Pontimicrobium sp. SW4: one gene and its partner. Each later gene encodes a partner of the first gene's protein in a complex. Links are inferred from orthologs where the notes say so. Each region holds a gene or a part of one and is shown in the gene's direction. Other genes may lie near its edges. The genes, in order: carB and carA.

Region 1 (15,527 bases):
GGGAGGTGGTTTATAAAACAAATTATTGGATAGTTCGATTAAGAATTATTTTTTTATAACTCTTTTTAACTTCAATAAGTTAATAGGGTTAATACCCAAACCACTTACTTCTTTTCTAGTGAAGCGGACAACTTCATCATAAAACATATTTACTACAGGTGTCTTATCCATAACTAAAGAATCCATTTTCGCATATAAAAGCTCACGCTTTTTTGTATTGGTTTCAGTAAATGCTTGTTCATACCATTCATCAAATTGATCATTTTTAAAATACGTATAATTTGGACCATTGGGTGCAAAATTCTTACTATAATATAGTGATAAATAGTTTTCGGCATCAGGATAATCGGCAATCCAACTTGCTCTAAACATATCTAATTTCCCGTTGGCTTTTGCTTCTTTAAGTGTAGAAGGAGGAATTACATCCACATTAACCATGAGTCCGTGTTTTTGTAATTCACGTTGTATATATTCGCAAAAACTTAAATAATTGCTTGTGGTTGTAATTGTAATTTCGGGATTTTCATTACCAGTTTCGTTGATGTATTGTGCAACTAAAGATTTTGCTTTTTCAGGTTGGTAATTAAATCCTGCTTTACCGTTAAAACCAGGTAAGCCTTTTGGAATAAAACCACCATTAGCAGGAATACCAATACCATTGCGTAAATAGGTCATCATTTTTTGTCTGTCAAAGCCATAGTTAACAGCTTTTCTTAACAAATCTGATTGTATTTCGGGAACATTGGAATTCATATAAAACGCTAAATATTCTGTGTTCAAATATGGCCCACGAATCATGTTTACATCATTAGTATAAAACTCACGCATTTCACCCTTTGCAGTTAATATTTCGTCCTTATAGGATGCGTCCAATCCAGAGATAAAGTCAATATTCCCTTGAGCAAACTGTAAAAATTCACTTTGTTTGTCAGGTAAAAAGGTAATCGCGATTGCTTCTAAATATGGTAATGAGTTTCCTTGAGCATCTTTTTCAAAATAATTATGGTTCTTTCTAAAAACCAATTTTAAATTTTCTTCCCAACGTTTAAATTTAAAAGGCCCTGTACCAATCGGATTAGACCTAAAATCGCTACCATAATGTTCTACAATTTCTTTTGGAACTACAGAGCAATACTTTATGGTTAATAACCCTAAAAACGCTGGAAAAGGCTGATTTAATTGAATATTAAAAGTACTGTCATTAACAGCTTTAAAATTTTCTACCTTTCCTAAAACCCAACTTCCTGGAGAAGCTACTTGTGTGTCTTTTAATCGATTAAAACTGTATTCAAAATCCTCAGCAGTAACAGTTCTAGTAGAATCACTTCCAAATAAATGATGCTTATGAAAATAGACATCATCTCTCAATGTAAATACATAAGACAAAGCATCTTGAGAAATACGCCATGTTTTAGCAATACTTGGCTGAACGTTCAAGCTATCGTCCATTTGGACCAAACCATTGAATAGTTGATTTGCAGCCCAAATATCTGATAAATCTTTTGCAAAAGCAGGATCTAAAGAGCCGATATTTTTGTGTTCATTGTATCTAAATACTTGAGAATCGTTAGTAGATTTATTTTTGGATGTGCAAGAGCAAAAAACAATAGAAATACAAAAAAACCATTTATATGCTTTAAAGAATTTTGAGGTGAGGGCAATTGGTTTTATCATTTGGCTTATAAATTGTAAATTTGCACGCTACAAAAATTTGTCATTCTTGCGTAGGCAGGAAACTCATTGTTGTGTAAATATAAATTTTAAAAGATCCTGAAACAAATTCAGGATGACAAAATATGGAACGAAAAAAAGTCGCATTTTACACATTGGGTTGTAAACTTAACTTCTCTGAAACTTCTACTATTGCCAGAAGTTTTAAAAGTGAAGGATTTGACCGTGTAGATTTTAACGAAGCTGCGGATATTTATGTAATTAATACATGCTCTGTTACCGAAAATGCTGATAAACGTTTTAAAACTATTGTAAAGCAAGCACAAAAAGTAAATTCCGAAGCATTTGTGGCAGCAATTGGGTGTTATGCTCAGCTAAAACCAGAAGCTTTAGCAGACGTAAATGGTGTAGATTTAGTTCTTGGGGCTACTGAGAAATTCAAAATCACCGATTATTTAAACGATTTAACCAAAAACGACTTTGGTGAAGTACATTCATGTGAAATTGAAGATGCAGATTTCTATGTTGGAAGTTATTCTATTGGTGATCGTACTCGGGCATTTTTAAAAGTGCAAGATGGATGCGATTATAAGTGTACTTATTGTACAATTCCTTTAGCAAGAGGAATTTCTAGAAGCGATACTTTAGCAAATGTCTTAAATAATGCCAAAGAAATTTCGGAGCAAAACATTAAGGAAATTGTTCTTACTGGAGTTAATATTGGTGACTATGGTAAAGGTGAATTTGGAAACAAAAAGCATGAACACACCTTTTATGAGTTAGTCCAAGCATTGGATGAAGTAGAAGGTATAGAGCGTTTACGAATTTCGTCTATAGAACCTAATTTACTTAAAAATGAAACTATAGATTTTGTTTCAAAGAGTAAGGCTTTTGTACCTCATTTTCATATTCCATTGCAAAGTGGTAGTAACGATTTACTTAAATTAATGCGGCGTCGTTATTTATGTGAGCTGTATGTAGATCGTGTAAATAAGATAAAAGAGGTGATGCCACATGCATGTATTGGAGTAGACATTATTGTTGGGTTTCCTGGCGAAACTGACAAGCGTTTTTTAGAAACCTATAATTTTTTAGCAGAATTAGATATTTCTTACTTACATGTATTTACCTATTCTGAAAGAGATAATACTTTAGCTGCTGAAATGGAAGATGTAGTACCCAAAAATGTACGTTCTAAACGTAGTAAAATGCTAAGAGGCTTGTCGGTTAAAAAGCGTCGTGCTTTTTATGAAAGTCAATTAAAAAGTAAAAGAATTGTTTTGTTCGAAAGCGAGAATAAAGAAGGCTATATTCATGGATTTACCGAAAACTATGTAAAAGTAAAAACGCCTTGGAACCCTGAATTTGTCAATACACTTCACGAAGTAGAACTTTCTGAAATAGATGATGATGGATTGGTTCGTTTTGAATTTCTAAAAGAATATGCATAAAAAACCGAAACTTTTGTTTCGGTCTCGGTCTTCAATTAAATTCTTACGCCAACAGGAAGCATACTTTTGTAGCGTCTGTTTCTACGGATAAACTTTGCAATTGGAGGGCTCGTTGGCACCACACTAATGTTTCTGTCTTGAATATTTTCCATTACAAGTTTTAAAAAATCTTCAACAAATACCTCGTCCGTAACACATTCAGGAACAACAAGTTTTGTTAAAAAAATCTTTCGATCTTGAAGGGAATATTCAATAGTTGCTAAATTACCTTCAACTTCAAGTTGAAATTGTCTTAAAAAGGCATTGTCAATAAGTTCAGCTGCATCTATCATAATTAGTCTGTTTATTCAATGGAGAAAGAACTATTTTATATAGTTTTGTCACGCAAAGGTACTAAAAAAATCATTACAAACCTTATAAACAGGGACTTAATTACTTATGAACAAAGAGCTAATACATGTTTACTTTATGCCAGGAATGGCAGCTAATCCTTCAATTTTCGAATATATAGAACTGCCAGAGGACATATTTAAGCTGCATTTTCTAGAATGGATTATCCCAGAACCTTATGAAACCATTGAGCTATACGCCAAACGTATGTCAAGTAGAGTGGAACATAAAAATGCTGTGTTGGTAGGTGTATCATTTGGTGGTGTATTGGTTCAGGAAATGAGTAAATTTCTTAAACTTAAAAAACTCATTATAGTTTCTAGTGTTAAAACTAAGCATGAACTACCTAAAAGAATGAAGCTAGCAAGAGTTACTAAAGCCTATAAATTGTTGCCAACTCAGTTTGTGGGTAATTTTGAATCGTTTGCAAAATATGCATTTGGAGAAACCATAAAAAAGCGTGTTAAGTTGTATAGAAAATATTTATCTGTAAGTGATAAAACCTATCTAGATTGGGCACTCCAAAATATGGTGTGTTGGGAGCGAGATGAGGTTATATCAAATATAATTCATATTCATGGTGATAAAGATCCAGTATTTCCTATTAAAAACATTTCCGATTGTATCACAGTAAAAGGAGGCACTCATGTTATGATTATTAATAAATATAAATGGTTTAATAAACACCTTCCAGAATTGATTCTTAGTTAAAATCTATTACTATTTCAGTTTTTTCCTTTATTTTTAGTGCATAATAAACTTTTTAAAATGATAAAGACAATAAAAAATATTTTTGCATGTCTTGGATTATTAAGTTTATCTGGACTGTTGATTTTTGCAGTTCAAGATGCTCCAAGTGATGAAAATTTAGAAAAGAAAATTATTAACGATTATAATGTTTACGCATTAAACGTTCCAGAAAATTTGGATTTTGCCGGAGAAGACTTGCCTTTAAGTAATCCTGATATTTTAGAACGCATGGATCGTGAATTATTGGTAAACACCTATTGGCAATCTAATGCTCTGTTAATGTTTAAAAGAGCAAACAAGTATTTTCCTATCATAGAACCAATTCTTGAAAAACATGGTATACCGAACGATTTTAAGTATTTGGCAGTCATAGAAAGTGGATTAACAAATGCTGTGTCCCCTGCTGGAGCAAGAGGAGTATGGCAAATAATGAAAGCTACAGGAAGAGAAAATGGTTTGGAAATTAATGACAATGTAGATGAACGTTATAACCTTGAAAAATCAACAGAGGTTGCTTGTAAGTATTTACTCGAAGCCAAAGAACGTTTTGGTAGCTGGACATTAGCTGCAGCTTCTTATAATGCTGGAAAAGCTGGAGTAGCTAGACGTTTAAAAGAGCAAAACGTATCTGATTATTACGATTTATTGCTTGGAGAAGAAACAGGACGTTATATGTTTAGAATTGTGGCTTTAAAAGAGATATTGAATCATCCAGATAAGTATGGTTTCAATTTTAGACATAAAGATTTGTACAAACCTATTCCAACTTATAGAGTTGCTGTAGACACAGCTGTGACAGATTTTGTAAAATTTTCAGAGAAGTACGGAATTAATTATAAAATATTAAAATTACATAATCCTTGGTTACGTGAGCCACATCTTAATAATAAATCTCGAAAAAAATATTTTATAGAAATTCCAGAAAAAGGACATTATTCAGTACCTTAGTAATTGAAATTTTAAAACAAAAAAAGCACTGATTAAATCAGTGCTTTTTTTGTTAGTTATCGTCTGCTTTTTCTATTCTGTCTTGAAGATGTTGGACTTCCATAATGTTGATTTGGTATGGATGCTTTTTTCATTTGCTGTTTCATCATTTTTATTTGATCAGCTAACATATTACGCTTATCAAGTTTTTGAGCTTCACTCAAAAGTTTTTGAGCTTCTTGCTTACGACGTTTGCTAAATGCTATTCCTGCCAAGTTTAATTTAGCCATTGCCATATCATGATCCATGGATAACCCTAAAGCAACTGCATTTTTAAAATACTTCTCAGCTTCATTCATATTAGTTTGCGAGACCATAATACCATTTAAATAATTATAATATCCCTGCTGCTTTTTAGTTAATGCAGAATTTGGATGCTTAATTTTATCTAGCCATTTTTTTGCACCATCAAAATCTTGTTTCCTTAATTTTAAAAAAGCTAATAGAATAAATTCATTTTTAAAATAAAGAAAAACAAAAATTGAAGAGAGTAACACATACATAATTCCGTTACCAATAAAGCCTTCAGCGAATTGGTATATTGCATATGCAAAGATTAAAAGGGCAAGAATTAACTTGATAATTTTATTGTACATTTTACTTGTTTAAATTTAAGATTGCAAAGGTAGTAAAAACAATTAAAAATATTTTTAATTTTAGGCTTGTCAAATAAAAAAGGCTTTGTATATTTGCACCCAGTTTTGAGAGAGCTCTCAACTTATAAAAAGAATATTTAGTTTATAAAAATATAAGATAATGCCAAAAAGAACGTTTCAACCATCGAAGAGAAAGAGAAAAAACAAGCATGGTTTTAGAGAAAGAATGGCTTCTGCTAATGGTAGAAAAGTCCTTGCACGTAGAAGAGCAAAGGGAAGAAAGAAGTTATCTGTGTCTTCTGAATTAAAGCATAAAAAATAATGATTAACAATTGTTAATATATTAAAGGTGTTACTGGTCGTAACGCCTTTTTTTATATCCTGTGGTTAAGTATTTTTGAAAAATTTTTAAATAAATAATAGTATAAATAATGCCGAAAAGAAAAGATTTAAACTCCATTTTAATTATAGGTTCAGGACCAATTATTATAGGTCAAGCTTGTGAATTTGATTATTCAGGAACTCAAGCACTTCGTTCTCTTCGAGAGGATGGAATAGAAACTATTTTAATAAATTCTAATCCAGCTACAATCATGACAGACCCTTCAATGGCTGATCATGTCTATTTGTTGCCTTTGAACACGAAATCTATTATTAAAATCCTTAAAGAACATCCCCAAATTGATGCTGTATTACCAACTATGGGAGGACAAACGGCATTAAATCTTTGTATTGAAGCTGATGAAAAAGGGATTTGGGAAGATTTTGGTGTTGTAATTATTGGAGTAGATATAGATGCTATAAACATTACAGAAGATAGAGAGCAATTTAGAGAGTTGATGCTTAAAATAGGAATTCCTATGGCACCTCAAGCTACTGCTACATCATATTTAAAAGGAAAAGAAATAGCCCAAGAGTATGGATTTCCTTTAGTTATTAGAGCTTCATTTACACTTGGAGGTGCTGGCGCATCTATAGTTTATAAAGAAGAAGACTTTGACGAATTGTTAACTCGCGGATTAGAAATTTCTCCAATCCATGAAGTGATGATAGATAAGGCGCTTATTGGCTGGAAAGAATATGAACTTGAATTATTGCGTGATGCTAACGATAATGTGGTAATTATCTGTTCTATAGAAAATATGGATCCAATGGGGATTCATACAGGAGATTCTATAACTGTGGCTCCAGCAATGACATTGAGTGATAGAACATATCAAAGAATGCGTGATATGGCAATTCACATGATGCGAAGTATTGGTGATTTTGCTGGAGGATGTAATGTGCAATTTGCTGTAAGCCCTGACGATAAAGAAGATATTATTGCTATCGAAATTAACCCTCGTGTATCTCGTTCGTCTGCGTTAGCAAGTAAAGCCACCGGTTATCCCATAGCTAAGATTGCAGCAAAACTAGCTATTGGTTATCATTTAGATGAACTTCAAAATCAAATTACTAAATCAACTTCAGCCTTATTTGAACCAACCTTAGACTATGTTATTGTAAAAATACCACGTTGGAATTTTGATAAATTTGAAGGAAGTGATAGAACTTTAGGACTTCAAATGAAGTCTGTTGGAGAAGTAATGGGAATTGGACGCTCGTTTCAAGAAGCTCTCCATAAAGCAACTCAATCATTAGAAATTAAAAGAAATGGACTTGGTGCAGATGGTAAGGGTTATAAAGATTATGACCAAATTATAAGTAAACTAAAATTTGCAAGTTGGGATCGTGTATTTGTGATTTATGACGCTATTCAAATGGGAATTCCATTAAGTAGAATACATGAAATTACTAAAATAGATATGTGGTTTTTAAAGCAATATGAAGAGCTATATTTTCTTGAAAAAGAAATTTCAACATTCACTATAGATACGATAGAACGTGAGTTGTTACTTGAAGCTAAGCAGAAAGGTTATGGTGATAGACAAATAGCACACATGTTAGGTTGTTTAGAGAGTCAAGTTTATAACAAACGTGATGAAATGAATATTAATCGTGTGTATAAATTAGTGGATACTTGTGCTGCTGAATTTGAGGCCAAAACCCCATATTATTACTCAACTTTTGAAGGCGAAGTAGAAACTGCTGATGGTAAAAGATATTCAGACAATGAAAGTATTGTTACAGACAAGAAAAAAATTGTAGTTCTTGGATCTGGACCAAATAGAATTGGACAAGGTATTGAGTTTGATTATTGCTGTGTTCATGGGGTGTTAGCTGCTGCTGAGTGTGGCTACGAAACGATTATGATTAACTGTAATCCTGAAACTGTTTCAACAGATTTTGATACAGCAGATAAGTTATACTTTGAACCAGTATTTTGGGAGCATATTTACGATATAATTAGACATGAAAAACCAGAAGGTGTCATTGTTCAATTAGGAGGTCAAACAGCATTGAAGCTTGCCGAAAAACTTGATCGTTACGGTATAAAAATACTAGGAACAAGCTATCAAGCCTTAGATTTAGCTGAAGATAGAGGTCATTTTTCAAGCTTATTAAAGAAGTTGGATATTCCTTATCCTAAGTTTGATATAGCTACAACTGCAGATGAAGCAGCAGCAATAGCTGATGTGTTAGATTTCCCAATTTTGGTTAGACCATCTTATGTATTAGGTGGACAAGGAATGAAAATTGTTATTAATAAAGAGGAATTAGAAGAACATGTTGTTGGATTGTTAAGAATGATGCCTGGAAATCAACTGCTTTTAGATCACTATTTGGAAGGAGCAATTGAAGCAGAAGCAGATGCTATATGTGATGGCGAAAATGTTTACATTATTGGAATTATGGAACATATTGAACCTTGTGGAATCCATTCTGGTGATAGTAATGCAACACTACCTCCTTTTAATCTAGGAGATTTGGTAATGCAACAAATAAAAGACCATACTAAAAAAATTGCATTAGCATTGAATACAGTCGGTTTAATCAATATTCAATTTGCTATAAAAGACGATATGGTATACATAATTGAAGCCAATCCTAGAGCTTCTAGAACAGTTCCTTTTATTGCAAAAGCCTATGGAGAGCCTTATGTAAATTACGCTACTAAGGTCATGTTAGGGAAAAAGAAGGTAACCGATTTCGATTTCAAACCGCATTTGGAAGGTTATGCTATTAAACAACCTGTATTTTCATTTAATAAGTTTCCTAATGTTAATAAACAACTTGGACCAGAAATGAAGAGTACAGGAGAGAGTATTTTATTTATTGATAGTTTAAAAGATGATGAGTTTTATGACTTGTATTCGAGACGTAAAATGTATTTAAGTAAGTAAATACATCATTTTGCCGAATTTATTAATGCTAATTAACTGAAATTATTATTTTTACGCTTATATAAATCTCGAGTTTACTATGAAACAAAAATTACTTTACTTATTCTTTTCATTGTTAATATCTGCTTCAGTTAGTGGGCAAGTTACCGCTGGTCAAATTGATGATTTTGAGGATACTACCACACAAGGTTGGAGAATTGGAGGTGCAGGTGGTGCATCTGGACCAACAAATGTTGCAACTGGGGGGCCTGGAGGGACTAGTTACCTTCAATATGTTTCAACAGGAACGGGAACAGTTGCGAGTAAGATGATTATTATTAACACTGACCAATGGATTGGAAATTATACAGGTCAAGGAATAAAAGCAATTAGATTTCATGTAAAGGTAGAAACTAATGATTTGAATTTAAGAGTTGCCTTTAATGGAGATGGAGGAAGAATATCATCTACTAATCCGTTGTTTATTGCTGCTGGATCAGGATGGCAATTAGTAGAAATACCTGTAGAAGTAGGAGACTTTTCGCTAGTGAGTGGTGGTAGCAATGTAGCTGCTACTTTATTAAATGTATATGAAGTTAGATTGTTAAGTAGTCCAACACCTGCTTGGCAGGGAGAAACAATAGCTTCTACTTTGTCTTTAGATAATATTACAGCTAAAACTTCATTTTTAAGTACAAAAGATAATAAATTGGTAAATGCTTTTTCAATTTCTCCAAACCCTGGAAGAAACAGATTGAACTTAAAACTATCAAAACTAAATAGTAATGCTACTATTGAAGTTTTTGATGTATTAGGAAAAAGGATATATGCAAATAGAGTTAATACAATCACTAAAACGGTAGATGCATCGCAATGGAATAACGGTGTTTATTTGGTGAGATTAACAACCGACTCTGGTACACAAACTAAGCGTTTTGTAAAACAATAAGCTTTAAATCTATAAATTTTATTTTAGTATTAATAACAGTAAGAATTATTAAGAGTGATATAATTTAATTGCTATTGATCAATAACTTGATTATTTGAAATTAAGAATGAATATTAAGACCCCATTTATAATATGTTGCTTGTTTGCTTCTAGCTATATTTTTTGTCAACAAAGTATTTTTGATGCAGCACGATCTGGAACTGTAGAAGATATTAAGCATTTAATGAGTATTAATGCAGATACTATTAATAGCATTGAAAAATCTGGTTATTCTCCTCTGGTTTTAGCATGTTATAGTGGAAATGATGATGTTGCTGAATTTTTGGCTAAAAATGTTTATGATATTAATGGAGATAGTGATCACGGAACCCCGCTAATGGCTGCTGTATATAAAAACCGTGATAATTTAGTCGAAATGCTTTTGAATTTAAATGCAAACCCTAACAAAGCTGACCCAAATGGAACAACAGCTTTGCATTATGCCGTTATAATGAGAAATGAAAAAATTATTGATTTATTAATTAAAGCAAAATCTGATTTATCACTTAAGGATAATAGAAATTTAACAGCAAAGGATTATGCTTTAATGACTAAAAAAAAAGCTATAATAGAATTATTTAATTAAAGAAAGCATCATGAAAAAAACTACTATTGCTCTATTAGGAGTATTTTTATTAATAACATTAAATTCTTCTTCTCAGACGATTACTACTGGAACTTTTGATTTGTCTAATACGACCGGTTTAGAATTCTCAGTAAAGATAGATGTTAGTAGTAATTTAGTTACATTAACTTTAGTTGGTCCTGCGGATAGATGGCTTGGTCTAGGTTTTGGTCCTCAAGCTGGTACTCCTGAATATGGTATGGTAAATGGCAATGATGTTGTATTGGTAACAACAAATGGTACTGTACTTAGTGATAGATATTTTGGACTTCCTGGAGATCCGCCCGGAGATGATGGGAGAGGGATTATACCTGCTGTAGATGCTATACAGAATTGGACTATAATATCAAATACAACAGAAACTCATTCAAACCCAACCGAGCCTGATGTTAGAACTCTTGTTGCTACTCGATTGCTAGATACTGGAGAAGTTCATGATTATGTTTTTAGTACTTCGGATACCTCAGTGGATCTGGTTTGGGCAAGAAGCAGTGGATCTACATTTGACTTGGGATGGCATTTCCCAGCTAATAGAGGAATCACAATGGCGGCTTTCCATACATTAGGATTAAATGAATATAAAGTTAATACTTTTTCGATTTCTCCAAACCCTGGAAGAGATAAGTTGAATTTAAGACTAGAAAAGTTAAATAATGCTATAGTTACTGTAGAGGTTTTTGACGTATTAGGTAAAAAAATATATGTAGATAAAATGGAAAAAAATAATAAGTCTGTAAATGTGTCACAATGGAATAACGGTGTATACCTAGTGAGATTAACAACTGAAACTAGTACGCAAACTAAACGTTTTGTAAAGCAATAATTTACCAAAAAATAATAAAAAGACTATTGGTTTCACCAATGGCTTTTTTATAGATTATACTTTTTCTAAGAATCTTAAAATCAAATAACTAAATTATTTTCATTATCTTTAAGAAAAAGAAATATGAAAATAAAACTACTTATTTTAACTTGTTTATGTGCATCAAGTGTAATAGCACAAACAACACATGATCTTATTTGGGAGCGGTTTTTTCAAAGTCCTGATTCAGATTTGACTATTGATATTGGAGATACAGTAAGATGGACTTGGACTGATGCTTTCTCCCATACAGTTCAGAATTCAGTAGGAAGTTCTGTTGAAAATTTTAATAGTGGTACGCTTACTGGTTTAGGTCAAACCTTTTCTTATACATTTACGGTGGAAGGTGTAAATGATTATTTTTGCGGTATTCATGGTGCAGGAAATATGTCAGGGACTATTACTGTTGTAAACAACCTTGGATTGGAAGATTTAGAAAAAAATAGCTTTTCAATTTCTCCAAACCCTGGAAGAGATAAATTGAACTTAAAATTATCGAGCCTTGATAATAGTGCAGCTGTTGAGGTTTTTGATGTATTAGGAAAAAGAATATACACAAATAGAGTTAATATAATCACTAAGACAATTGATGTGTCGAAATGGAATAACGGTGTTTATTTGGTAAGATTGACAACCGATTCAGGTACACAAACTAAACGTTTTGTAAAGCAATAACTTACTAAAAAATAAATATAAAAAAACCATCAGTTTTTAACGGGTGGTTTTTTATATGAGTAATTTAAATAGTAGTCCTACAGCAATTGCAATTCCAAAGCTAATAAGTGTGCCAATTAGTATGTATTCTGTCAATTTTCGATGCTTAGATTCTTTCAAATCACCAAATCTAAAAACAGATTTCGCAGTAATTAAAAATCCAACAGCTTCCCAATGATCAAAAATGATAAATATAAAAACTAAGATACGTTCCAGTATACCAATGTATTTTCCTGCATCTTTTAGAGATTCATTGTTTTCAGTAAGTTTTGAGATGTTCCATTTTGAAAAAATAGTTTTCATTATTATGGAAGTTGGTAGAGTAAGAAACAATAAACAAACTAGTAATAGGAGGTTGTTTTCGGTTAATAATTGTTCAATAGAAAACGAATTATCAGTAAACACATAGTAGACAATTATAATTACTAAAAGATGTGATATTTGATCTATAAAGAACCAAAGTCGTTTTGTTTTTTTCTTTTGAATAATCAGTTTAATAGCGTCTATAATAAGATGTGAAAAGCCAACAACTAGAATTATTGGCCAAAGTGATATATCCCAAAGTATCAAAAATAACAATGCAAAGTGTATAGCTATATGAAGATATAATTTTGGAGATTTCAGTTTCTTCTTTTCCTTTTCTTTAACCCAATGTATAGGTTGAAGAAAAAAATCTCCAATAATATGCGCTAATAAAAGCTTAATAAGTAGTATCATAATTGACTTATTTTATGTCTGTACATTTTGTCTAGTTCTAATATATGTTCTAAACCAGCACGTTTTTGACGTTTGCTAATTGCGTCTTGTTTTGTTCCTATAATAGCTGCAAGTTCATGTTGTAAAGCATCAGGATTTTCTATGCTTAGTTTTACTATCTCTGCTGAATTTACCGTCCAACTATCCATAAAAGTCAAAGCTAATTTAAAATAAAGATTTAGCTCTTCGTCTATTTTATTATTTATCGTTTTAATACGTAAATTTTGCTTGTCTTTCTTTAGGTTTTCTAAGGTTTCTCCTGAAAATACAAAAGCTTCTCCGTTTGATTCGCTTACCTTTTTACCTTGGTATGTTTTATCACCAATACCTATTGCAAGCCTTACGTCTAAATTCTTAATCATTTTTATACAAGCTTTTATATATATAGCGTCTATAAAACTATTATTTGGATTGGTTATTTCTATTTGAAAGCTATCGCCACGATAAATCTCCCATTTATTTGATTTGGACTCTAGCATACTTAATGCACCTTTTAAAGAGTTTAACCAAATATTTGGATTAACGTGTTTTGTTGAACGTATAATATCTCCTGTAATTACACTTGTCATAACATTCCTTATTTATGGAATAAACAAATATATGCCTTATTTATGGAATAAACAAATATATTCCTTTTTAAAGGAATAAGTTAAAATGTTTTTTTGTTGAGAAATAGGCTTAAAAAAAGCTACTTTATGAAAAAAAACTTACTTTTAAGTAAGAAAAAAGAATGATTATTCTTCTTCATCTTGTGCACGATTCAAAAGCTCTTGATTGATATACTTATTGGATGAAACACCAAGTTTCCTCATTTTTTCAACTTTAGTTATTAGATTTCCTTTTCCTGTTAACTTCTTCATTGTATCATTGTAAGACCCTTTAACTGTATTTAGTTGCTTTCCTACTTTTAACAAATCATTTGTTAAATTCACAAATTGATCATAAAGCCTACTGGCTAATCTTGCAATTTCAATAACATTTCTTTTTTGATCTTCTTGTTTCCAAATTGAAGCGACTGTACTTAAGGTCGCTAATAATGTAGAAGTGGACACCAATACAACATTCTTGTCAAGTGCCTCAAGGTATAATTTATTATTTTCATTTAGAGCAATTAATAATGCATTTTCAATTGGAACAAACATTAAAACATAATCAGGAGTGTTTATTTCATAAAGGGCAGAGTATTTTTTCTCTCCTAAATCTCGGATATGTTTTTTTATACTATCAATATGCTTTTTTAAACTATCAGATTTAACAATCTCATCTTCAGAATTATAATAGGCTTCATAAGCAGTTAGAGAAACTTTGGAATCAATAACTAAATGTCTATTATCTGGTAAATTAATTATGAAATCAGGTTTTTTTAATCTTCCATCTTCATCTCTAAAACCTCCTTGGGTAGTAAAATGTATACCTTTTTTTAATCGAGATTTTTCCAACAAAACCTCCAGTTGGGTTTCACCCCAATCACCTTGTGTCTTACTGTCACCTTTTAAGGCCCTTGTAAGGTTTATCGCTTCTTTACTCATTTGATTATTTAGTTCTTTCAATCCAATAATCTGTTGCCTTAAAGCAGCATGATAATCAATACTTTCTTTATGGGTTTTATCTACTTTATCTTCAAAAGTTTTTATTTTATCTTGTAAAGGATTAAGAAGTTCTTTTATATTTTTTTCATTTTGAATTGTAAATTTTTCTGATTTCTTTTCAAGAATATTATTCGCTAACAACTCAAAATCTTTTCTAAGTTGCTCTTGCTGTTTAGCAAGTTCTTCATCTCGTTTTAAATTTTGTTGCTGGAGATTTTCGTATTCGGTATTTTTTCTAGTTAATTCAGAATTTAAAAACTCTTTTTCTCGTCTTATCTCTTCTCGTTCGTTTTCAATTTTACCCAAGTTTAGCTTCAGTTCCTCAATAGTTGAACTCATTTGGTTTTGACGTTCTTCTAAAGTGCTTTTCTCTCCTTTGCTTTTTAATTTAGTTATTAGCATGCCAATATAGGCTCCAATTGCAGCTGAAAAAAGTATTGAAATAATTAAGAGGAGGCTGTCGTTCATTTAAAATAGAAGTTTAACCAAAGATACTTCTTTTACTTAAAAAGTGAAAAATGTAACAAAAAGATATATCTAATTTTTTAAAACTTTCATGTCGCTTATAATACGCTCAATCTCTTGATTATTTGTACCATCATAAATACCACGTATTTGTTTTTTCTTATCAACTAATATAAAGTTTGGAGTATGTATAAAATCTTGTAAGCCTCCATCACCTTGCTCTACAACAGCAAAGTAACTTTTACGAGCTAATTCATAAATATGTTTTTTAGAGCCAGTAGTGATATTCCACTTACTATCTATAACGCCTTTATTTGTTGCATACTCACGCAACACAGAAATAGTGTCTATATCTGGTGTAACTGATAATGATAATAACATTACGTCGCTATCATTTAAAAATTCTTCTTGAATCTTATT
Region 2 (14,932 bases), 1.3 Mb from region 1 along the record:
TATGAAGTTCCGTAACTTTGGTAAGAAGTCTTTAACTGAGCTTGAAGAGCTTGTAAATGTTAAAGGTTTAAACTTCGGAATGGACTTAAGCAAATATAAATTAGATAAAGATTAATTAATCATATTTTGCTCTCTAGATAATTTTGTCTGGATTTGGTAGCAAGATGATAAAACAAATGTCATGAGACACGGAAAAAAATTCAATCACTTAGGAAGACAAACAGCGCACAGAAAGGCGATGCTAGCTAATATGGCTTGTTCTTTAATAGAGCATAAACGTATTAACACAACAGTAGCTAAGGCTAAAGCTTTAAAGCAGTTTGTTGAACCAATGATTACAAAATCAAAGGAAGATACAACACATAACAGACGTATTGTTATGTCTCGTTTAAGACAAAAAGAAGCTGTTGCTGAACTTTTTAGGGAGGTAGCTGCTAAAGTTGGTGATCGTCCAGGAGGTTATACAAGAATTATTAAACTTGGTAATCGTTTAGGTGATAATGCTGATATGGCAATGATAGAGCTTGTAGATTATAATGAAATCTACAACGCAGGTAAAGAATCTAAGAAGACAACAAGAAGAAGTAGAAGAGGCGGTAAGAAAGCCACAACTCCTCCAGTTGCTCAAGAAACTAAAGCTACTAACGAAGAAGAATAAATGTTAATAAGCTTTAATAAAATAGAGGATAAACTTTTTTAGTTTATCCTTTTTTTATACAATTTTGCGAAACCTTTTTTAAATAAAACATGAAATATAATAAACTTAGAAAAGCCTTAATCTTGCTCGCAGACGGAACAATATTCCATGGTAAGTCTGTAGCTAATAAAGAAGGAACTGCATTTGGAGAAGTTTGCTTCAACACAGGAATGACTGGATATCAAGAAATCTTTACAGATCCTTCATATTTTGGTCAGTTAATGGTTACTACCAATGCGCATATTGGTAATTACGGTGTTAATGATGAAGAAACAGAATCAGATTCGATTAAAATAGCTGGTTTAATTTGTAAAAACTTTAGCTACGAATATTCTCGTGCGGACTCCAATGGATCTTTAGAAGATTTTTTCAATAAAAACAACTTATTTGCCATTTCTGATGTTGACACTAGAGCATTAGTAAGTTACATTCGAGATAATGGAGCGATGAATGCAGTAATCTCTACAGATGTAGATAACGTTGAAGGTTTAAAACTACAATTGGCTAGTATCCCAAATATGGAAGGCCTAGAATTGGCTTCAAAAGTATCCACTAAAGTGCCATATTATTTTGGTGAAGAAAATGCGAAGTATAAAATTGCAGCTTTGGATATTGGAATAAAAAAGAATATCCTTCGCAATTTAGTAAAGCGTGATGCTTACATAAAAGTGTTTCCTTATAATTCTAAATTTGAAGAATTAGAAGCGTTTAAACCAGATGGTTATTTTTTGTCTAATGGTCCTGGAGATCCAGAACCTTTAGTTGAAGCACAAGAAGTAGCAAAAGAAATCATAAAGAGAGATTTACCATTATTTGGAATTTGTCTTGGACATCAAGTAATAGCTTTGGCAAATGGTATCTCTACTTATAAAATGCATAATGGACATAGAGGAATAAATCATCCTGTAAAAAACTTAGAAACGGGTAAGGGAGAAATCACCTCTCAAAATCACGGATTTGCAGTTAATAGAGAAGAAGCAGAAGCTCATAAAGATTTAAAGGTGACGCATGTACACTTAAATGATTATACTGTTGCAGGTTTAGCAATGAAAAATAAAAACTGCTTTTCAGTACAATATCACCCAGAAGCAAGCCCTGGACCACATGATTCAACATATTTGTTTGATCAGTTTATAGAAAACATAAAATCAAAATAATTAAAAGGCAATGTGTGAACATTGCCTTTTAATTTACTAAAACGTTTTAGCAGAAATTTATACTAATAATAAGAAAGTAAAGTATTTTTAGTATGACAATTTTGTAAATTTGAAAATTCAAAAAAATCAACATAAATAAGATTCAATGAGCATAATAATAGACATTCACGCAAGACAAATTTTTGACTCCAGAGGAAATCCAACAGTAGAGGTAGATGTAATTACAGAAAATGGAATTTTGGGTAGAGCAGCTGTACCTTCAGGAGCTTCTACAGGAGAACATGAAGCTGTAGAATTACGAGATGGTGGAAATGCTTATATGGGAAAAGGAGTTTTAAAAGCAGTAGAAAACGTTAATACTATTCTAGCTCAAGAATTATTGGGAGCTTCAGTGTTTGAGCAAAATCTAATTGATCAAACTATGAACGATTTAGATGGAACACCAAACAAAGCAAAGTTAGGAGCAAATGCTATTTTAGGTGTGTCTTTAGCTGTCGCTAAAGCTGCAGCGAACGAATTAGGGATGCCTTTATACCGCTATGTTGGTGGTGTATCGGCAAATACATTGCCATTACCAATGATGAATATCATTAATGGTGGCTCACATAGTGATGCACCAATTGCCTTTCAAGAGTTTATGGTAATGCCAGTAAAAGCCAAAAACTTTTCGCAAGCAATGCAAATGGGTTCTGAAATTTTCCATCACTTAAAAAAAGTACTACATGATAGAAATTTGAGTACAGCAGTTGGCGATGAAGGTGGATTTGCACCAAATCTAGAAGGAGGAACTGAAGATGCTTTAGAAACTATTGCAAAAGCAACTGAAAATGCTGGATACAAGTTAGGAGACGATATTATGATTGCTTTAGATTGTGCAGCAGCCGAATTTTATAAAGATGGGAAATACGATTATACAATTTTTGAAGGCAATAAAGGCGTTGTAAGAACATCTAAAGAGCAAGCAGAATACTTGGAAGAGCTTTGTAATAAATACCCAATAATTTCTATTGAAGATGGTATGGATGAAAATGATTGGGATGGCTGGAAAATACTAACTGATAAAGTTGGAGATAAAGTACAATTGGTTGGAGATGATTTGTTTGTAACAAATGTAGAGCGATTATCAAAAGGTATTAACAATGGTATCGCTAACTCCATTCTTATTAAGGTAAACCAAATAGGAACACTTACCGAAACTATTGCTGCGGTTAATATGGCTCATAATGCAGGTTATACATCTGTAATGTCACATAGATCTGGTGAAACCGAAGATAATACTATTGCTGATTTAGCAGTAGCGTTAAATACAGGACAAATTAAAACTGGTTCTGCATCACGTAGTGACCGTATGGCAAAGTATAACCAATTACTTCGTATAGAAGAAGAATTAGGAAGTACTGCATATTTTCCTGGAGAAAGTGCTTTTAAAGTAAAATAGTATTTAAATATTATAGATTTTATAAGGCCATTATTTTTCATTAATGGTCTTCTTTTTATGATTATTTTTTTTAATACCATTATCAATAATTCAATGCATTCTATGCTTTAAAAAGTGTCAGATATTTTGTATTTTCGTAGAGTTATTTTCAACAATGAATTCATAATATAATTATCAAAAAAAATGCTAAATACTGCTACGTTAGAAGTTAATGGTCAAAAACACGAATTCCCTATAGTTACTGGAACAGAAAATGAAGTTGCCATAGATATAAAAGCTTTAAGGAGTGAAACAGGAGGAGTTATTACTATCGATCCTGGATATAAAAATACTGGGGCTTGTGAAAGCGGTATCACTTTTTTAGATGGAGAAAAAGGTATTTTAAGATATAGAGGTTACTCTATTGAAGAACTAGCTGAAAAAGCTGACTTTTTAGAAGTCGCTTACCTTTTAATTTTTGGTGAACTACCAACAAAAGAGCAACATGATAAATTTCATGCAGATATAAAGTCAAAATCTGTTGTAGATGACGATATACGTAAAATTGTTGATGCCTTTCCAAAGTCAGCACACCCAATGGGAGTGTTATCATCATTAACAAGTGCTTTAACTGCATTTAACCCTTCTTCAGTTAATGTAAATTCTGAAGAAGATATGTACAATTCTGTAGTAAAAATAATGGGAAAGTTTCCTGTTTTAGTAGCGTGGACATTGCGTAAAAAACAAGGACTTCCATTAGATTACGGAGACAACAGTTTAGGCTATGTAGAAAACGTTTTAAAAATGATGTTTAAACAGCCTAATGAAGAGTATGTTCAAAATCAAGTAATTGTTGATGCTCTAGATAAATTATTAATATTGCATGCAGACCACGAGCAAAACTGTTCAACATCTACAGTAAGAATTGTTGGCTCATCTCACGCAGGATTATTTGCGTCGTTATCAGCAGGAATATCAGCACTTTGGGGGCCACTTCATGGAGGAGCTAATCAAGCAGTACTAGAAATGTTGGAAGCTATTAAAGAAGATGGAGGTGATACTAAAAAGTATATGGCTAAAGCTAAAGATAAGAATGATCCTTTCCGTTTGATGGGGTTTGGTCATAGAGTCTATAAAAATTTCGATCCTAGAGCAAAAATTATTAAAGTAGCTGCAGATGAGGTATTAGCAGATCTTGGTGTAGATGATCCAATTTTAGATATTGCTAAAGGTCTTGAAAAAGAAGCTCTTGAAGATCCTTACTTTGTTGATAGAAAATTATATCCTAACGTAGATTTCTATTCAGGAATTATTTATAGAGCTATGGGAATTCCTACAGACATGTTTACTGTTATGTTTGCTTTAGGGCGTTTACCAGGTTGGATTGCTCAATGGCGTGAAATGCGTTTGCGTAAAGAACCAATTGGGAGACCAAGACAATTGTATATAGGTGAAACATACAGAGAATTTAAAACTATTAACAATAGATAATTCAACAATAAACAACAAAAGACCTCATAGTAACCTATGAGGTTTTTTTATATTTGTGATAGGAAACTCATATTTTTTAAATAGATGAAACGTATTAAGATAATTAAGAATAGATCAGACATCGGTGCAGGAAGTCGTGGTTCAGACATGGGTATTGATGCTATAGAAATAGCTGCTATAAATGTGAATAATGATTATTTTAATAGACACGAATTTATAGATGTAGAGACTGAGAATGAATCTATTTATAATAAGGTGAAAAATACTTACTCAAAGCGAATTGAACATGTCTCTTATCAATGTGAAAGAGTTAGTAATGCTGTAAATGCTAGTTTAACAGAACAGTCTTTTCCATTAGTAATTTCTGGAGACCATTCTTCTGCATTGGGTACAATTAGTGGTATAAAAAAGACTTATCCAAATAAAAGACTTGGAGTAATATGGATTGATGCACATGCCGATATTCATTCACCTTATACGTCCCCATCTGGAAACATTCATGGAATGCCTTTAGCAGCAGCAATGAGTGAAGACAATATGGATGATAAAGTTAATGAAGTATCTAATACTTCTACCCAGTATTGGGAAAGCATGAAAAATATTGGTGTAAAAGGCCAAAAAGTAAGACCTGATGATCTTGTATATTTTGGCGTAAGAGATACCGAAGAGCCAGAGGATAATCTAATGGAAAAGCTAAAACTTCGAAACTATATGGTTCATGAAGTTAGACATCGAGGATTAGAAGTATGTGTAGATGAAGCATTAGATAGGTTAAAGGATTGTGATATGCTATACATATCATTTGATGTAGATAGTATGGATTGTGACCTTATTTCTTATGGAACAGGAACTCCAGTGCCTAAAGGTTTTGACGAATTCGAGATTATTAAAATGATAGATCGAATTATTAAAAGTGAAAAAGTAATTTGTATGGAATTTGTAGAAGTAAATCCGCTACTAGATCATAAAGGAAACAAAATGGGAGAAACAGCCTTTATAATACTTGACGAAGTAACCAAAACATTAACGACAAGTCTTAATATATAAGAATCATTAATAAGTTAACTATTAAATTATTATGAAAGTTTTTTTAAAATATATTTTTCTATTCTTAGTATTTACACAATTCGCTTTTGCGCAAAAATTATCTAGAAAAGAAAAGAAGATTATCCAGACTATTGAAACTAATAATGCTGAAGCTATTGCATTTTTAAAAGATATCGTAAACATTAATAGTGGTACGATGAATCATGAAGGTGTTAAGCAGGTTGGTGAGGTTTTAGGAAAGGCATTCGAAAATATTGGATTTAACAGCGTTTGGCATGATATGTCTGAAGTAAATCGTTCAGGACATTTGTTTGCCGAAAATAAAGGAAGTAAAGGGAAGAAACTCTTACTCATAGGTCATCTAGATACAGTCTTTGAGGCAGATAGTCCATTTCAAGAATTTAAAATGGTTAACGATAGTATTGCTCATGCTCCAGGAGGAAATGACATGAAAGGAGGAAATGTAATTATCCTTTATGCGTTAAAGGCTTTAAAAGAAAATGGTTTTTTAAATGATGCTCAAATTATAGCAGCATTTACAGGAGATGAAGAAGCTACAGGAAAGCCTTTAGCAATTAGTAGAAAACATCTAATAGAAGCTGCAAAGCAAAGCGATATTGCTCTTGGGTTTGAAACTTCGACAGGATTTAACTATGCTACAGTTGCTAGACGAGGTTCTTCAGGATGGAAAGTTGAGGTTACAGGTAAAAGAGCTCATTCGTCTGGGATATTTAGAGAAGGTGTAGGAGCAGGTGCGATTTTTGAGATGTCTAGAATACTTAATGAGTTTTATAATGAAGTAAAAGGAGAAGAATATTTAACCTTTAACCCTGGAATTATCCTTGGAGGAACACAAGTAGATTACAATAGTGAATTGACTAAAGGAAATGCATTTGGTAAAACAAATGTCGTAGCACAAACTGCTGTTGTAGAAGGTGGATTACGCTTTATTTCAGAAGAACAAAAAGAGAAAGCTAGAGCAAAAATGCGAAACATAGTAAGTAACAATTTATCACAAACATCTGCTAAGATAACTTTTATAGATAGTTATCCTGCTATGGGACCAACCGAAGGGAATCATAAAATTTTAGATTTGTTAAACCAAGTAAGTTTAGATCTTAACCAAGGAGAAGTAGAAGCTTATGATCCTGGTCGTAGAGGTGCAGCAGATACGTCTTTTGTTGCCGAATATGTTGATTGTTTAGATGGTCTTGGTACTATGGGTAATGGAGCACACACGCCTAAAGAAACGGTTAATTTAAATACCATAGAAGCTTTAACAAAACGTACAGCTATTTTAATTTATAGACTAATTAATCAAAGGTAATAAGATAAACTAGTCCCAAACAAATTTCCAGTTCCCATCAGTTTGTCTTTTCCAGACTGTATGGAAAATACCAGTTTCTTCGGTAACAACACCTAAAGAGTCTGTTTTTATATATAGGTATTTACCATAGGTGTATCCTAAATCACCAGATTTTGAAACATCTACAAAATCAGGTTTCCAAGAAAGTTTAGCTAAATCGGCTTCAGGTTTTCGGTCTTTATATGAAGCTCTTAAAGAATCAATGCCAACAAGAACTTTTTTTCCTTTTTTAATAACGACATCATCTGCAGCAAAAGCTAAGAATGCTTCAGGAATACTTTTTTCTTTAGCCATTTTTGCAAATGCAAGTTCTGTATCTACAATTTCTTGCTTCCATTTTTCTATCAACTCAGGGCTGCTTTCAATATTGTTGCATCCCAATAAAATGAGGAAAAGGCAAATAATAATAAACATGAAATTTTTCATAAAAACCTATTAATTAGTTATTTATAAAGATAATTAAAAAAATAAAAATTGGAGTAGGGTAAGTTTCTTTATAGTTGCCTTAAGTGTGTAAACGAATTAAATATTTAATTAAATAAAATTTGAATTATGAAAAGATTTAAGATATTAATGTTAGTAGTATTATGTTTTACAAGTAATGTATTTGCTCAAGAAAAGGAAGAAATATCTAAAGAAGATAGATTGTCGTATTACGAACAGCATACAAAGGAAGTTATATAAGTTTTTAGCAATAGTCTTTTTACTTTTTTTTCCATAATTCTTTTCCAAGATAAAGATGTTTGGTTAACATTTTCTCATATATGTTACCAACATTGTCTCCATTAAGAAATACTAAATAGCCATTTTTTGTTTTTGGAAAAATAATTGCTAATGTACTAACACCAGGTTCTTTACCTGTATGAATCAGGGCTTGTTCTCCTGTGCTAAAGCCTGTTAATATTTCCCATCCTAATCCAAAAAAGTCATTCTCTTTGAGTTTTACTTGATGTGTTAGCATTTCTTTTAATGTGTTTTCAGATAGATTAGCTCCATTAATTACATAGGCCAAAAAATTGCCATAGTCCTCTACTGTAGTTAAAAGATTAGCAGCAGCATTAGCTTTATAATACTTTTCTGTTGTTATATTATGCCCTTTAATATCAAAATTTTGAGCATATCTTGATTCATCCATTGTTTCATCCCACCAAAACCTAGTATCTGTCATTTTAGCAGGAATAAATATTAATTCATTAGCTAGCTCTTCGATGCTTTTATTAAACTTTATTTCAATGGTTTTTCTCAAGTATTCAAAACCTTCGCCTGAGTATTGATATTTAGCCTCAGGATCAAATTCAAATTCTAGCTTATTGGAGTGCTTCATATACCTCCAATTAGGAAATCCAGTTTGGTGAGAAAGCACTATTCTTGGTGTTAACTTTTCGTGTCGTTTATCTTCTTTTAAATCAGGATCAATCCAGTATTTATATAATGGCTCATCTAAACCTAGAAGACCTTTGTCTATTAATTTAAGAACTGTTAAAGCAAAAACAGGTTTGGTTAGAGAAGCGACTTTGAAAATAGTATTGTAAGGAGCTGTATTTTTATTATCTAAGCTTCCATATACTTGTACTTTTGTTAGTTTACCTTTTTCAATAATCCCTAAGCCCATTGCAGGAACTTTATTGTCTAAAAGTAATTGCTCCATAGAATCAACAATTGTTTTCTGCTTATCTGGATTTTGATGATCATAGCTTAATACGTCACTCATTTTCCATTCATTATTATCTAGTAACCATACAGAGGTGAATTTGGCAATGCTTGTCCATAAATCTTCTTTCGCTTTTTCTCTTATATAGAAATGATGAATACCATTCTGTATTGCTCCATAAAGTTTACCATTATTATAGAGTGGAAAAACCGTTAAACTACCTTTTTTAAGTTTTCTTATTGGTTTTTTATCAGGGTTTGAACAGATATATTTTTTGATGTTTTCGAAAAATACTTTTCTATCCTGGATACCACTTTGGTCATGATAAAATTTAAGATTTTTAGATATTTTTCTCTCAAGGTATTTTATATCACATTGATTAAAGCCTTTTTCAAATAATATGCTATCCTGTTTTTTTAATTCAAGAAAAAGGGAAGAATCTGTACTTACTTGAGAATTAATTTTATAAAAATTAAATATTACAATAATTAGAAAAGGGATGATGTTTTTTGTCATGATTGATTTTTTTAACAAAGGTTATAATCAACAATGAAATAGCAACATTATTTACCTGACAATAGGACGACAATTACCCGACAATACTTATATAATGCTAAATTTTAAGCTTATATATAGTTTTTTATTTTTGTCAATTTCAGCAGAATTTCTAATTATAATATAAATATTTACTAAAATAGAAAGCATTATAACTACTAAATTTAGTTTGTTTCCAGAGAAAAACCATTTTTCAACAACAGAAGAAAATAAGAAAAGAATAACAGAAAAAATAGTCCATAAAATTTGAATAGTAATTATTCGTTTCGTTATATAATTGAATTGTTTTTTTGCAAGCATTATGGTAAGGGGAATTAAAATATTTGCAGGAGGAAAAATTATAAATGGTAAAGATGAAAGATTAATAAGTTTAATCAATCTATAGCTAAATTTAGAGTTTGCAGTAGTATTCTTAAGTAATTTACTTTTCTCTACGTCCAAAGTTTTGGCTAATGCTTTTAGTGTGTGACCTTTTGGATTTGTTCCAGCTTCTATACGTTGAATTGTTCTTACAGAAATGCCTGATTTTTCAGCTAACTCTTCTTGGGTTAAGTTTAGTTTTTCTCTGAATTTTAGTAGCTTAGACATTGATTTTTTTACAAATTTATATTGAACTTGAACGAAGTTCGTATTTTTTTTAACCAAAGCCAAGTTTAGGTCATCTTAAAAATGATTAATTTTACAGTTCTTATTAAACGTAAATGCAACAAACAACCAATACCATATTAATGGTTCGTCCAACTAGTTTTAGAGCCAATGAGCAAACTGCTATAAACAACCATTATCAAAAAGAAATACATGATGTTACACAGTTGGCATTACAGCTAAAAGCCGAAAAAGAATTCGATACGTTTGTTGAAAAATTACGAAGTGTTGGTGTTAATGTAGTTCTGTTTGAAGCTAATGATGGTTTAGATACGCCAGATGCCCATTTCCCAAATAACTGGATATCTTTTCATGAAAATGGCGTGGTTGGCTTATATCCAATGTTTGCAGAAAATAGACGCTTAGAACGTCGTGAAGATATCTTATTTCAATTGGAAGAAGAGGGTTTTCAAATAGATCATATTATTGATTATAGAGCAGCCGAAGAAGAAGGGTTGTTTCTAGAAGGAACTGGTGCTTTAATTTTAGACCGTGTTAATCGTAAAGCATATTGTGCGTTATCGCAACGCGCAAATGAAGACTTGTTTATAGAGTTTTGCGAGGATTTTGAGTTTACACCTATTGTTTTTACTGCAAATCAAACAGTTGATGGTAAACGCGAACCAATTTACCATACGAATGTTATGATGTGTATAGGAGAAACATTTGCAGTGATTTGTTTGTCTTGTATAGATGATAAAAAAGAACGAAAAAACGTTATTAAACATTTAAAAGAAGATGGTAAAGAAATTATAGATATTAGCGAAGCTCAAGTAAATAATTTTGCTGGAAATATGCTGCAGGTAAAGGGTGAAAATGATAAATCGTATTTAGTTATGAGTCAGTCTGCATATGATGTTTTAACACAAGATCAAATTAGAAGAATAGAAAATCACGCTGAAATTTTATCAAGCTCGTTAGAAATTATTGAAGCTTGTGGCGGTGGAAGTGCACGTTGTATGATGGCTGAAGTATTTTTGTCGAAAATTTAATTACTCAATAGGTTTAGCCTTTGGAAGTTCAACAAAGAATTTACTTCCAAGGTTTTGCTCACTTTCTACCCAAATTTTACCATAGTTAAGCTCAACCATTTGTTTACAAATAGAGAGTCCTAAACCAGTACCTTTTTCATGTCCAGTTCCTCTAGTTGTAAAGCCAGTACTTTTAAATAGTTTTTCTTGATTTTCTTCAGAAATCCCAACACCTGTATCTTCAATACAAATAAGCACATTACCATTACGAACTCTATTAGAAATAGTTATTACATCTCCAACTCTAGAAAATTTCACAGCGTTTGCTAATAGGTTTTGAATTACAATTTCTATCATGCTTCTATCTGCATAAACAAAATCTTTCATAGACTCGTCTAGTAAAATAATTTGTTTTTCATTTACCTTTTTCTCAATTAAATTCATCTTATCAGCAAATACTTCTTGTATGTTAAATAGCTCTGGTTTTGGTTCCAGATTTTGCATTTGCGATTTAGACCAGTTTAATAAATTCATTAATAAAGCTGCAGCATTATCTGCATTTTCACTTAACTCGGGAATCAGTTCATCAAACTCTTCTTTACTTATACTGTCTTCTTTTAATAAATCTAAAAAGGCTTTAACACCAGTAATAGAATCTTTTAAGTCATGAGATACAATAGAGAATAATCTATCTTTTACTTGATTCATTTCTTCAAGATGGCGTGTCTGCTCTAAAATAGAATCGTTTTGTAATTTGTATTGCTTGTTAGTTTGCTCTATTTCATCAAACGCTTCTTTTCTATTACGATTGGTAATGTACATCACTATAAAAGCAATTAGTGCTACAAGAAATGCACCTCCTAAAGTATAGGCTATTATTTTTAATTGCTTTATTTTTTTTGTATCGACAGGAAAACTAACATTATCTGTAGGTGTGTCTGTAGGTTGATTAATATCTACTGGTTCTGCTTCAAAAACTAAAGGTATTGCTTTTTTTGCATCTAGCTTATTTTTTAAAGCATGATAATCGGCTTGCCATTTAAAAGCATTTCTAAAGTCGCCATTTGTAGAATCTATAGAGATTCTTAATTTGTAATTTTTTAGAAGCTCGTCATCATTATCTACTTGTTGCGTTAATGAATAGGCTTCATTTAATTGTACTTCTGCTAACCTTACTTTTTTTTGTTTAAAGTTTAGGTTTGCTAAACTATTAAGCGATTTTAAAACACCTAATTTATTATTAGTTCTTCTATTTAACCTTAAGCCTTCCAATAAATAAGAGGCAGATTTTTCATAATCGTTAAATTGTAAATATTCATCACCAATTCTAGGCAATACATCGCCTCTAATGATTTGGTCTTTTTCATTGGAAGTATCTAAGTAACCTAATAACCTTTCGTAATATTCAATAGCTCTTCTATGCTCTTTACGCATAGAATAAAGTATAGCAATATTTTTTGTTGAAGCTTTAATTCCAGAACTGTCACGAAGCTGTTCACGTATTTCCAAAGCTTTGAGGTTGAATTCAAGCGATTTATCAACTTGATTAGTATTAAAATAGGCTTCGGATAGATTGTTATAAGCTAAGCTTAATTCACTTCTTAGATTTTTACGTTCAAAAATATCTATTGCAGATAATGAATAGCGTAAACCTTTACCATAATTTCCTCTTTTAATTTCGATGAGTCCTAAACTGTTGTTCACTTTAGCAATTCCAAGAGAATCCTGCATTTGACTAAACAATCTAAGTGATGCATTGTAGTTGTCTAATGCATTATAATAATCATCCCTTTGTGAATAGATAAGCGCTTTGTAGTATTTAATTTCAGCAGTAGCACTATGGTATTGTAAAGAAGTAGATAGCCTTTCAGTTTGAGATATATATGCTAAGGCTTTTTGATAATCCTTAGTATTATAGAATGATTTTATAAGTTGTATTGAGGTATCAACCTTTGTTGAGTCTAGCTTTTGAAATGCAAATTGCATGACAAGACTATCCTGTTCTTTAGTTTGAGATAAACTAGAGAATATAGTAAATAAAAATGCAGTTAAGGTAATTAACTGTTTCATAAACTATAAATGGTTTTAGGCGCAACAACTATAGCATTACCTAAACTAACCTTGAGGGAGAGGAAAATTAAGTATACATTTATAAGCAATCTATTTGCTTTATAACTAAAAGTAGTTGTTATCATCGTTGGGGACCGAAATTAATAGCTTAACAAAAGTTGCCAAAAGAGAAAGAAAACCCTAATTTCTGCGTTTTAAAGCATAAATATTAGATAAAAGGAACAATATTTTTTTATAAAAAAAGTTGGTGTCGACAAACGGCAAAAAACATAGAAAAACGACACTTTTGTCGATGAAATGCATTTATCTAATTATCATATTTTCGATAAAATGTAAATAATTGATAATTAAAGCATTATGTTTGATTTAAAATTATTGTTGTTGTGATTTAGTACACTTTTTTTCATCTCATTTGCAGAGATGCATAAAGCCATAAAAATTACGTTTTATTTAAGTAAACTAACTTAGTGTAAGCACTCAAGGTATTTGTAGAAAACTAATTTTGATTTCAAGGTAATCCGTAGAGTGTTTAAGTCTCGATTATCGAGTAAAAGTTCTATCTTTGCAGCTTAAAATTTAGTAGGAATGACCATTCAGGAAACCTTATCACAACATATTAAAACTGCCTTTTCTAAGTTATATAAAGCTGAACTTGAGACTGTAGAATTTCAATCAACACGTAAAGAGTTTGAAGGAGATATTACAGTGGTAACTTTTCCAATGCTGAGAGCGGTTAAAATGAATCCTGCCAAATTAGGAGAAGATTTAGGAAACTATTTAGTAAATCATGTAGATGAGGTAAAAGCATTTAATGTGGTTAAAGGCTTTTTAAATATTGTGATTGACGATGTATTTTATCTAAATTTTTTCAACACCATTAAAGATAATAATACGTATGGTTTTAAGCCTCAAACCGAAGAGGCTATTATGGTGGAATATTCGTCGCCAAATACTAATAAACCTTTGCATTTAGGGCATATTAGAAATAACCTTTTGGGCTATAGTGTTGCCGAAATTTTAAAGGCAGCTGGACATAAAGTGTATAAAACCCAAATTATAAACGATAGAGGCATTCATATTTGTAAAAGTATGTTGGCTTGGGAACGTTATGGTAATAGAGAAACACCTGAAAGTACAGGATTGAAAGGTGATAAATTGGTTGGGAATTACTATGTGAAGTTTGATCAAGAATATAAAAAGGAGATTGCAAATTTAATTGCTCAAGGGAAAACAGAAGAGGAAGCTAAAAAAGAAGCGCCAATTTTAATGGAAGCTCAAGAAATGCTTCTAAAATGGGAAGCTGGAGATGAAGATGTAGTTACTTTATGGAAAATGATGAACGGTTGGGTGTATGAGGGCTTTGAAACGACTTATAAAAATTTAGGAGTCGATTTTGATTGCTATTATTATGAAAGTGATACCTATTTATTAGGAAAAGAGTTTGTTGCCGAAGGTTTAAAAAGTGGCGTATTCTTAAAAAAGGAAGATGGCTCTGTTTGGTGCGATTTAACAGAGGATGGTCTAGATGAAAAAATTGTATTACGTGCGGATGGTACAGCGGTGTATATGACGCAAGATATTGGTACAGCCATACAACGTATTAAAGATTATCCTGATGTTGGAGGCATGGTATATACAGTTGGTAACGAACAAGATTATCATTTTAAAGTCCTGTTTTTAATCTTGAAAAAGCTTGGGTTTGATTGGGCAAAAAATCTATATCATTTAAGTTATGGTATGGTAGATTTACCTAGTGGAAAAATGAAAAGTCGTGAAGGTACTGTAGTGGACGCCGACGATTTAATTATTGAAATGGCAACGACTGCTAAAGAACTATCTCAAGAGCTAGGGAAATTAGACGATTA

The links.
Region 2: the proteins of carB (region 1) and carA are in contact, whole or in part, in a solved structure (PDB 1KEE), measured with the Escherichia coli proteins. The link is inferred for Pontimicrobium sp. SW4 from one-to-one orthologs.

The regions. Positions count from the first base shown.
Region 1 is NZ_CP157199.1:1,021,601-1,037,127, forward strand. Bases 5,935-9,329 are described here. They hold carB (carbamoyl-phosphate synthase large subunit), read left to right. Parts: upstream 5,935-6,276; coding sequence 6,277-9,129; downstream 9,130-9,329. Other genes in these bases: rpmH (50S ribosomal protein L34), read left to right, coding at 6,006-6,167; ABGB03_RS04905 (T9SS type A sorting domain-containing protein), read left to right, coding at 9,209-9,329. Also shown: ABGB03_RS04860 (hypothetical protein), read left to right, coding at 1-16; ABGB03_RS04865 (ABC transporter substrate-binding protein), read right to left, coding at 46-1,674; tRNA (N(6)-L-threonylcarbamoyladenosine(37)-C(2))-methylthiotransferase MtaB, read left to right, coding at 1,797-3,122; ABGB03_RS04875 (N-acetyltransferase), read right to left, coding at 3,158-3,454; ABGB03_RS04880 (alpha/beta hydrolase), read left to right, coding at 3,561-4,223; ABGB03_RS04885 (lytic transglycosylase domain-containing protein), read left to right, coding at 4,284-5,210; ABGB03_RS04890 (DUF2892 domain-containing protein), read right to left, coding at 5,267-5,845; more of ABGB03_RS04905, read left to right, coding at 9,330-10,057; ABGB03_RS04910 (ankyrin repeat domain-containing protein), read left to right, coding at 10,164-10,682; ABGB03_RS04915 (T9SS type A sorting domain-containing protein), read left to right, coding at 10,693-11,544; ABGB03_RS04920 (T9SS type A sorting domain-containing protein), read left to right, coding at 11,668-12,258; ABGB03_RS04925 (DUF3307 domain-containing protein), read right to left, coding at 12,310-13,014; ABGB03_RS04930 (transcriptional regulator), read right to left, coding at 13,011-13,622; DNA recombination protein RmuC, read right to left, coding at 13,788-15,110; ABGB03_RS04940 (SCO family protein), read right to left, coding at 15,180-15,527. UniProt on the Escherichia coli protein: Large subunit of the glutamine-dependent carbamoyl phosphate synthetase (CPSase).
Region 2 is NZ_CP157199.1:2,346,280-2,361,211, reverse strand. What follows is about bases 1-2,800. They hold carA (glutamine-hydrolyzing carbamoyl-phosphate synthase small subunit), read left to right. Parts: upstream 1-747; coding sequence 748-1,854; downstream 1,855-2,800. Other genes in these bases: eno (phosphopyruvate hydratase), read left to right, coding at 2,000-2,800; rplQ (50S ribosomal protein L17), read left to right, coding at 182-658; ABGB03_RS11020 (DNA-directed RNA polymerase subunit alpha), read left to right, coding at 1-115. In the rest of the region: more of eno, read left to right, coding at 2,801-3,292; ABGB03_RS11000 (citrate synthase), read left to right, coding at 3,476-4,762; ABGB03_RS10995 (arginase), read left to right, coding at 4,847-5,809; ABGB03_RS10990 (M20/M25/M40 family metallo-hydrolase), read left to right, coding at 5,841-7,136; ABGB03_RS10985 (DUF4440 domain-containing protein), read right to left, coding at 7,146-7,601; ABGB03_RS10980 (hypothetical protein), read left to right, coding at 7,728-7,859; ABGB03_RS10975 (serine hydrolase), read right to left, coding at 7,879-9,342; ABGB03_RS10970 (helix-turn-helix domain-containing protein), read right to left, coding at 9,430-9,969; ABGB03_RS10965 (arginine deiminase-related protein), read left to right, coding at 10,083-11,018; ABGB03_RS10960 (tetratricopeptide repeat-containing sensor histidine kinase), read right to left, coding at 11,019-13,067; argS (arginine--tRNA ligase), read left to right, coding at 13,653-14,932. UniProt on the Escherichia coli protein: Small subunit of the glutamine-dependent carbamoyl phosphate synthetase (CPSase).